4 regions of the Lysobacter sp. BMK333-48F3 genome follow, and region 1 is predicted to be linked to each of the others. Evidence: riboswitches for the same ligand, from Rfam matches in the RefSeq annotation. Region 1 holds a riboswitch; each other region holds the start of a gene.
What was found. Region 1 has a riboswitch for cobalamin ahead of K4L06_RS01675 (TonB-dependent receptor). Riboswitches for the same ligand answer to the same signal wherever they lie in the genome.

Region 1 (2,195 bases):
GCGGTCGGCTATCGCCTGGCCAATACCCTGGATGCGATGTGGGGCTATCGCACCCCGCGCTACCAACGCTTCGGCTGGGCCGCGGCGCGTATCGACGACGTGCTGAACTGGGTGCCGGCGCGACTGACCGCGATCACCTATGCCGCGCTCGGCGACACCGCCGCGGCGTGGCGCTGCTGGCGCACGCAGGCGGCGCACTGGGACAGCCCCAACGCCGGCCCGGTGATGGCCGCCGGTGCCGGCGCCCTGCGCGTTCGCCTGGGCGGCGCCGCGCCGTATCACGGCGTGTGGGAACCGCGGCCATCGCTGGGCGAAGGCGAGCCGCCGGATGCGGGCTCGGTCGAACGCGCGCAGCGCCTGGTCGGGCGCGGCGTGTTGCTGTGGTTGGCGGCGATCGCGTTCGGCGCATGGGCCTGGCGCGCGCTGTGACGCGCCGCGTCGGCCGCGCGGCGCGAGCTTCGCGCCATACCGCGCTGTGCAGTTGCGGCGCCTTCAGCGCTCGCCTAAGCTCGCGCCGTCCACAGGGTTCGCCGCGCAAGCCATCGCGCGGCATCGGCCGCAAGGCCGAAGGGAAGTCCGGTGACGCCGGCGCCGCGATGCGGCCCGGCCATTCCGGCGCAGCCCCCGCTGCTGTAAGCCTGACGAATCCGCCCACATGCCACTGGTCGCCGCGACCGGGAAGGCCGGCGGAGGAGGTCGACGGCGAGCCAGAAGACCGACCCTGCGGCGATCAGTCGAACATGCGCTCCGGGGTGCGGGCGCGGGACTGGAGTCGAATCCCGATCGCGTCGCGCCCGGCCCCGGCCGCTGCGTACGCGCGCGGGCCGGGTTCGTGCGTGGACGCGTCGCGGCACAGCGGCGCGCCGGCGCCGGCCGCTCCGGATCTGCAGGCATCCCGTGCGCCAGCACCGGAGACCGCCCGCTTGTCCGTCCGAACTTCCCATCGCAGTACCCGCCGCTTCAGCCGCCATGCTCCCGCGTTGCGCCGCCTCGGCCTGGCCCTGGCCGGCCTGGCGTTCGCGCAGGCCGCCTGCGCCGACGATTCCACCACCCTCGACGCGGTGCAGGTGCGCGCGCAGTCGCCGCTGGAGCGCGTCGCCGAGGCCGGCAGCCGGCTCGGCCTGAGCCTGCGCGAGTTGCCCGCCGCGGTCGAGATTCTCGACGGCGAAACCCTGCGCGAACGCGGCGACGATACGCCGCAACGCGCGCTGGCGCGCGCCGCCGGGGTGGTGCCGATGGGCGCGCCCGGCAACGGAAATTCTTCGCTGAGCCTGCGCGGTTTCTCCGGTCACGGTTCGGTGGCACAGGTCTACGACGGCACCCGGGTGTTCGTCGCCTCCGGCACGCTGAGCTTTCCCGGCGACACCTGGCAGCTCGATCGGATCGAAGTGTTGCGCGGCCCGGCCTCGGTGCTGTTCGGCGACAGCAGCGTCGGCGGCGTGGTGCACTACGTGCCGCGCGCCCTGCAAAGCGCGCCGCGGCGCGAGGCGATGCTGGCGATGTCGAGCTGGGACGGTTACCGCTTCGGCCTCGGCGCGGGGCAGGGCGTGGGCGAGCGCGTGCGCTGGCGCGCCGACCTGACCGGCGCCGGCGGCAACGGCGAGATCGACCGCGCCGGCTACGAACGCTACGGCTTCTCCGGCGCCCTGGCCTGGGACCTGAGCCCGCGCCTGACCGCGACGCTGAAGTACGACGGCGGGCGCCGCCACGATCCGCGCTACTTCGGCACGCCGCTGGCCGACGGCCGCCTCGACCGTCGCCTGCGCGAGCGCAACTACGACGTCGCCGACAGCCATATCCGCTACGACGACGGCCTGGCGCGGCTGCGCTTCGACTACGCCCTCGGCGAACGCGCCCAACTGGTCGCCGAGACCTACCATGTCGCGATCGACCGGCGCTGGCGCAACGCCGAAAGCTACGCCTTCGATCCGCGCAAGAACCTGGTCGTACGCAGCGACTTCATCGAGATCGGCCACGACCAGGAACAATGGGGCCAGCGTTTCGACCTGCTCGCCGCGGGCGAGCTGTGGGGCCGAGCGCAGCGCCTGAACCTGGGTGTGGAAGGCGCGCGGGTGCGTTTCACCCACAGCAACAACGGCCCCTACGGCGGCCGCGACACCGTGCCGGCGTTCGATTTCGCCCCGGGCGGCTTCGTCAACCTGGCCGGCACCCAGCCGCGTTTCGGCACCATCACC
Region 2 (2,195 bases), 2.2 Mb from region 1:
TTCGGCCGACCGGGTGTCGCCGGCGGCCAGCACCAGCACGCAGGCGCTGTGGCAGACCGCGCCCTCGCGCACCCAGATCGACCAGCCCGACTCGGCGATCGAATCGCCGGCGCGGATCGCCTCTTCGACGTGGCCGCCGCTGGAATCGATGTCGAGGATCCGGGTCGGGATCTCCATCCGCGCGGCCATCGCCGCGACCCGCTGCACCAGGGCGGTGAAGCCGGCGCCGATCTTGCCTTCGTAGCGCACCCGCACCACCCCGGCCGGCTGGCACGGCGCCAGCGCGTCGACCAGGCTGAAGAAATCCAGGCCGCTCAGCGGCTCGCCGTCGCCGTCGGCCTGGTAGTCGTAGCCGCAGCTGATCCGCGCGGTGCCGTTGTCGAGCTTGGCCGGCGGCCAATAGGTGCCGCGCAGGACCTCGGCTTCGCTCGGCGGCGCCGAGGCGTTCGCCGGCAGCGCCCGCGCCGTCTCGTTCTGGCTGCCCAGGGTCACGCTCTCGGCGCCGGCCGGAGCCGGCGCGGCGTCTTTGCCGCAGCCCGCCAGGCCCAGCAGACACAACCCCAGCGCAAGCGACCATCTGTAAAACATGTTCCACCCATCGGATTCGAGATCGCGGGCCGTCCCGGGCCCGCATCGCGCAGCGTCGCGACGCTGCCACGTTAGCCGCAGCCGTTATCCGACTCAACGGCATCGCGACGCCGCGAGCGGCCGCCGCTGCCGCGCGCTTCATCTTCGTCGGCGGCGCATGAACGCCAGCCGGCGAAATCCGCCCGGCGCGCCGGTCGCCGACGCCCTCGGCGCGCAGCCGGCAGACCGGGCAAAGCCGCACGCCCCGCGCACGCGCCGATTGACTCCGCCGGCCGCGCTGCGTAACTTGGCGCCGTTACGGTGAACATCGCTTCATAAAGATAAAGCGATGCGACACGCCGCCACCGGTCCGCCGGCGGCGGCCAGAGGGAATCCGGTGCGAATCCGGAGCTGCCCCGCAGCGGTATGGGAAACGAACGGGCCTTGGCACTGGGCGATCGCCTGGGAAGCGGCCTTAGTAGGAGAAGCCAGAGGCGAGAAAAGAGTGGCCGGGAACGAGCGAGTACTCGTTCCTCGTTTCTCCGCACTCGTTGCCGGCTCAAGTCCCGAGCCCGAAGACCTGCCGCGACCGGAAGGTTCGCCTTCCGTCCGACTCCGGCCCGTGCGCCGGTCGCGCGCCTCGCGGTGCCGGCCGCTGCGCGGATCCGGTTCGCCCGCGGGGGCGAAGGTCGACACCAGGGCAGACCGCAACCGGGCGTACAGCGCCGGGTCGGCGCCGCCGTGGTCTCCTTCGTTGCCCTGCGTCATGCCCACGCATCGCAGGTACTCATCATGATCAGCGTTACCCATCTCGGCTTCCCGCGCATCGGCGCGCGGCGCGAGCTCAAGCAGGCCCTGGAATCGTTCTGGAAAGGCGAGACCGCGGCCGACGCCCTGCACGCCAGCGCCGCCGCGCTGCGCGAGCGCCACTGGCGCCTGGCCAGCGCCGCCGGCGCCGACAGCGTGCCGTGCAACGACTTCTCCCTCTACGACCAGGCGCTCGACGCGTCGGTGCTGTTCGACGCGATTCCGGCCAGCCATCGCGAGTTGTACGAACACGACCCGCTGGCCGGCTACTTCGCCCTCGCCCGCGGCGTGCAGGACGGCCGGCGCGATCTGCGCGCGCTGGAAATGACCAAGTGGTTCGACACCAACTACCACTACCTGGTGCCGCAGTTCGAGCCCGGCCAGCGCTTCGCCCTGCGCGCCGACAAGCCGCTGGCCGAACTGGCCCAGGCCCAGGCCCTGGGTCTGCAGGCGCGGCCGGTGCTGCTGGGCCCGGTGACCTGGCTCAAGCTCGGCAAGCGCCGCGACGGCGGCGACCCGCGCGAGCTGCTGGATGCCTTGTTGCCGGCGTACGCGCAGTTGCTGGAACGGCTCAAGGCCGCCGGCGCGCAATGGGTGCAGATCGACGAGCCGGCGCTGGTGCTCGACCTCGACGACGCCGATCGCGCCGCTTACCGCCGCGCCTACGCCGCGCTGGCCGAGGCCGACGCGCCGCAGCGCCTGCTGACCACCTACTTCGGCGGGCTCGGCGACAACGCCGCGCTGGCGGCGCAGTTGCCGGTGCAGGGCCTGCACCTGGACCTGGTGCGCGCGCCGCAGCAACTGGAAAGCCTGCTCGCCCT
Region 3 (2,195 bases), 2.6 Mb from region 1:
CGGCTTGGCGCGCAGCGCGCGCCAGCGCTGGGCGCGCTCGACCAGGGCGCGCATCTCGCCGCCGAGCGGTTCGGGCCGTTGCAGGCGCACCCCGGTCAGGGGGTCGATGCGCGGCGCGCCGGCCGCGGCCAGCACCATCGGCTGGCTGCTGCCCTGCAGCTCCGACATCGCCACCCGATACTGCACGCTGGAAGCCGGCAGGCCGTCGCCGGACAAGCGCCATTGCGCTTCGCTGCGGTCGAGCAGACGGATCGCCTTGAACACCGGCACGTCGAGCGCGGCGATCGCGCGGGTCGCCGCGTCGCGGCCTTCGGCGGCGCCGACCACGAAGTCCTGCAGCACCACCAGCCCGGCCAGCGGCTGCGCGCCGAGCATCGCGCGCAGGTTCTGCACCGCCTGCAGCGAAGCCTCACCCCAGCGCGCGTACAGGCCCAGGCAGGCCAGGCCCTGCGCCTGCGCCTGTGCGCACAGCGCGTCGCCGGTGGCGACGTCGGCGTTGTTGAGATCCAGCACCGCCAGCAACGGCCGGGTATCGGCGGCCGGCGCGGCGACCACCGCGCCGTTCTGGCGCAGCACCAGATCCGGCTGCGGCTGCGCCGCCGGCACCGCGCCGCCGTCGAGCAGGAAGGCGTAGCTGCGCTGCAGATTGCGGCTGCCGCCCTCGCGCCACAGCGCGCGCAGGTCCAGCCACTCGCCGGCGAAGGCGTCGGCGCGGGCGCGCTGGACCAGTTCGGCCGGCGGCGTCTCGGCGGTGACGCGGATCAGTTCGGCGGCGCTGAACGCGCCCAGGCCATGGCGCTCGCGATGGCTGGCCTGGGTCAGGCCGGCTTCGCCATGGAAGGCGTACAGGCGCTGCGGGCCGCGGCCGCGCTGGCGCAGCCAGGCCGCCGCTTCGCGCAGGCGTACGCCTTGCTCGCCGAACAACGCCACCGCGACGACGGCGTCGCTGGCGCCGATCAGTGCGCGCAGTTGTTCGCGGTCCAGGGCTTCGAGCTGTTGCGGCGTGCGCAGCACGATGCGGTCGCCGGGACGGGTGGCCAACAGTTCGCGCGCGGCCTCGGCCGCTTCCGGCGCGGCACGCTCGGAGACCACGCCGAACACGGTCTTGGCCGGCGCGGCGGCGGCGAACAGCAACAGGGCCGCTGCGCCCAAGGCGCGCCACAGTCCTTCGAATCCGTGCCCACGAAACCGCTCACGGAACCCACGCCCGACAAACCCACGCGCAACACGCATCGACGGCCTCGCTCGCCGCACGCCCTGTGCGGAGCTGATGAAGGAGGCGAACGAAACCGCAGAGGCAGGCCACGGACCCGGTGCACGGGCGCGCGACGCCGCCCTCCGCGACGTCCACCGCATACGCACCGGCCGGTCTCCGGGCTTGCGGGGGCCGGGACGAACCCGGCGCATCGGCGCCTTCCCGGAGCGGACGCTCCAGTGGCTGTGGCGGGCGCGGATCGAGGCGCTGGATCGCGTCCCGGGAGCCGTCGCCGACGTGCCGATGCTTTACCCGCCTACCGTTGCAGGGGCAGCGCCGGACTGGTCCGCGGCATCGCGGACGCACCGGCTTCCCGTTTAACCGCGTCGCCGGACGGCGAAGCGGCACCAGATGCAAAGCGCGCGCAATCTAGCACAGCGCGCCGGCGCGGGGCGGACGCGGGGGTATGGAGGCGGTCGGTGTGTCGGGCCGACGGAGATCGTGGTGGACGCTAAAAGCAAATCCCCCGCGCTGCGGACATCGCTCGGCAACCCGCTTGCGCCGGGCGCTGGCCCCCTTTTTCAAAGGGGGCGATCGATGACGCGCTCGGTTCTCGGTGGCTCGATGCTCAGTGGCCCAGTGGCTCGGTGGCTCGGTGGACCGAAGGACCGCTTTTGCTGTTCCCCCATTTGGAAAAGGGTGAGAGCGTGCGCTTGCGAAGCGCCAGGTTCGCGCACGATCGAACGCCAGCAGGCACAGCCTGCTGGCGTTCGATCGTGCGCGAACCTGGCGCTTCGCAAGCGCACGCTCTCACCCTTTTCCAAATGGGGGAACAGCAAAAGCGGTCCTTCGGTCCACCGAGCCACCGAGCCACTGGGCCACTGAGCATCGAGCCACCGAGAACCGAGCGCGTCATCGATCGCCCCCTTTGAAAAAGGGGGCCAGCGCCCGGCGCAAGCGGGTTGCCGAGCGATGTCCGCAGCGCGGGGGATTTGCTTTT
Region 4 (2,195 bases), 1.9 Mb from region 1:
AGCGCCGCCTGGCTGCGCCAGGTCGGCCTGCGCACCCACGAGGACCTGGCCGCGGTCGGCACGGTCGAGGCCTTCATGCGGGTCAAGCGCGCCGGCTTCAAACCGACCCTCAACCTGCTGTACGCGATCGAGGGCGCCCTGCTCGACTGCCACTGGCAGGAGATCAGCGAGGAGCGCCGGCAGGAACTGATCCTGGCCGCCGACGCCGCCACCGCGCTGCTGCCGGCGCCGCGCAACAAGCCGGCCGCCGCGCCGGTGCGCACCACCGTGCACGCCGACGAGGGCGGCTACGAGGCCGGCGCCGGCTTCGCCGCGGCCGGCGAGCGCGACGACGACCACGGCGACGGTTTCGACCGCGACGGCGGCGTCGAAGAGCACGACGAGCGCGCCGAAGACGGCGAGCGCGACTGAGTCGGGGCGGCCGCGGCCGCCTCCATTCGAACGACCGTCCCAGCCCTGCCGCCGCCGATCCGGGGCGATGCCGCCGCGCGGGCAATGGGCCGGGCGGCTCCCCTCGGACAGCCCATTCGGACAGCCCGCCCGCCATCGCGTAGAATCCGCCCCGCTTCGAGGTGACCCCACGGCCGACCGCCGCGGGGTTGAAACGGGAAGCCGGTGACGCGCCCGGGCCGACGGATCTTCCGCTGGCGCCGCGCCCAGTCCGGCACTGCCCCCGCAACGGTAAGCGAGCCAGGTCGCGGCCTGCGCCACTGTGCGATGCACGGGAAGGCGCCGCGACCGGAAGCCGGCACGGCCGGCTTCGCCCGCGAGTCCGGAGACCGGCCTTGAGGCGCCATCGGTTGCGATGCGGAGGGCGTCGCGGCACGGCCGCCGTTCTCGCGCGCCCGTCGTCGCCCGCCTCCTCCCCCGCCGCCTCCTTCGCCGTTTTGACGCGCGCCGACGCGCGCGTCGTGGAGCTTTGCCATGCGTGCCCTGAATCTGTCCTTCGCCATCGCCTGCGCGCTCGCGCTGCCGGCCACCGCCCTCGCCGCGCCCGCGGGCGAGGCCACCGATCTCGACGAGGTCGTGGTCACCGCCAACCGCACCGCGGTCAGCGTCAACGACGCCCTGAGCCCGGTGGAAGTGCTGACCCGCACCGAGATCGAGCGCAGCCAGGCCCGCGACCTCAACGACCTGCTGCGCGGCCGCGCCGGCATCTCGCTGTCCAACCAGGGCGGCGCCGGCAAGCTCAGCACCCTGTTCCTGCGCGGCAGCGAATCCGACCACGTGCTGTTCCTGGTCGACGGCATCCGCATCGGCTCGCCGACCTCCGGCCTGGCCTCGCTGCAGGACCTGCCGCTGGCGCTGATCGACCGGATCGAAATCGTCCGCGGCCCGCGCTCGAGCCTGTACGGCGCCGACGCCATCGGCGGCGTGATCCAGGTGTTCACCCGCCGCGAGCAGCAGGGCTTCGCTCCGCGCGTCCACGTCGGCGGCGGCAGCAACGGCGCGATCGAGTTCGGCAGCGGCTTCGGCGGCCGCAGCGGCCGCGGCTGGTTCGGCGCCGACTACAGCTTCCGCAAGACCCAGGGCATCGACGCCTGCCGCGGCGCCGGTTTCCCGGTGTTCGCCGGCTGCTTCACCGACGAACCGGACCGCGACGGCTACGAAAGCCACGCGCTGTCGCTGCGCGGCGGCATCGATCTCAACGAGCAGTGGAGCATCGAAGGCCAGGCCCTGCGCGCCGAAGGCCGGAACGACTACGACGGCAGCTTCGTCAACTACTCCGAGACTGTGCAGCAGGTGATCGGCGGCAAGCTCCGCTGGCGCCCGAGCGAGACCGTCAACGTGCAGCTGGTCGCCGGCCGCAACGTCGACAGTTCGGATAATTTCCTCGGCTCGCTGCCGATGGGCTTCTTCAGCACCGACCGCGACAGCGCCAGCTTGCAGGCCGACTTCACCGTCGCCGACGGCCACGTGCTGACCGCCGGCTTCGATTGGCTGCGCGACCGCGTAGACAGCGACACCATCTACGACGAGGCCGAGCGCGACAACAAGGCCGGCTTCGTCCAGTACCAGGGCCGCTTCGGTGCCCACTCCTTCGAAGCCAGCCTGCGCCGCGACGACAACGAACAGTTCGGCGGCCACACCACCGGCGGCGCCGCCTGGGGTCTGGACTTCGCCGAGAACTGGCGCGTCACCGTCGGCTACGGCACCGCGTTCAAGGCGCCGACCTTCAACGAGCTGTACTACCC

Region 2: it holds a riboswitch for cobalamin, as region 1 does, so the genes downstream of both, metE (5-methyltetrahydropteroyltriglutamate--homocysteine S-methyltransferase) here and K4L06_RS01675 (TonB-dependent receptor) in region 1, are expected to answer to the same signal.
Region 3: it holds a riboswitch for cobalamin, as region 1 does, so the genes downstream of both, K4L06_RS12935 (cobaltochelatase subunit CobN) here and K4L06_RS01675 (TonB-dependent receptor) in region 1, are expected to answer to the same signal.
Region 4: it holds a riboswitch for cobalamin, as region 1 does, so the genes downstream of both, btuB (TonB-dependent vitamin B12 receptor) here and K4L06_RS01675 (TonB-dependent receptor) in region 1, are expected to answer to the same signal.

The regions. Positions count from the first base shown of each region.
Region 1 is NZ_JAIHOO010000001.1:435,757-437,951, reverse strand. Features, by position in the region: gene cbiB (adenosylcobinamide-phosphate synthase CbiB) at 1-429, shown strand, start outside; cobalamin riboswitch at 570-717, shown strand; gene K4L06_RS01675 (TonB-dependent receptor) at 924-2,195, shown strand, end outside.
Region 2 is NZ_JAIHOO010000001.1:2,628,384-2,630,578, reverse strand. Features, by position in the region: gene K4L06_RS11160 (hypothetical protein) at 1-588, opposite strand, end outside; cobalamin riboswitch at 903-1,170, shown strand; gene metE (5-methyltetrahydropteroyltriglutamate--homocysteine S-methyltransferase) at 1,360-2,195, shown strand, end outside.
Region 3 is NZ_JAIHOO010000001.1:3,036,003-3,038,197, reverse strand. Features, by position in the region: gene K4L06_RS12935 (cobaltochelatase subunit CobN) at 1-1,152, opposite strand, end outside; cobalamin riboswitch at 1,346-1,622, opposite strand.
Region 4 is NZ_JAIHOO010000001.1:2,372,169-2,374,363, reverse strand. Features, by position in the region: gene K4L06_RS10070 (TfoX/Sxy family protein) at 1-411, shown strand, start outside; cobalamin riboswitch at 554-803, shown strand; gene btuB (TonB-dependent vitamin B12 receptor) at 925-2,195, shown strand, end outside.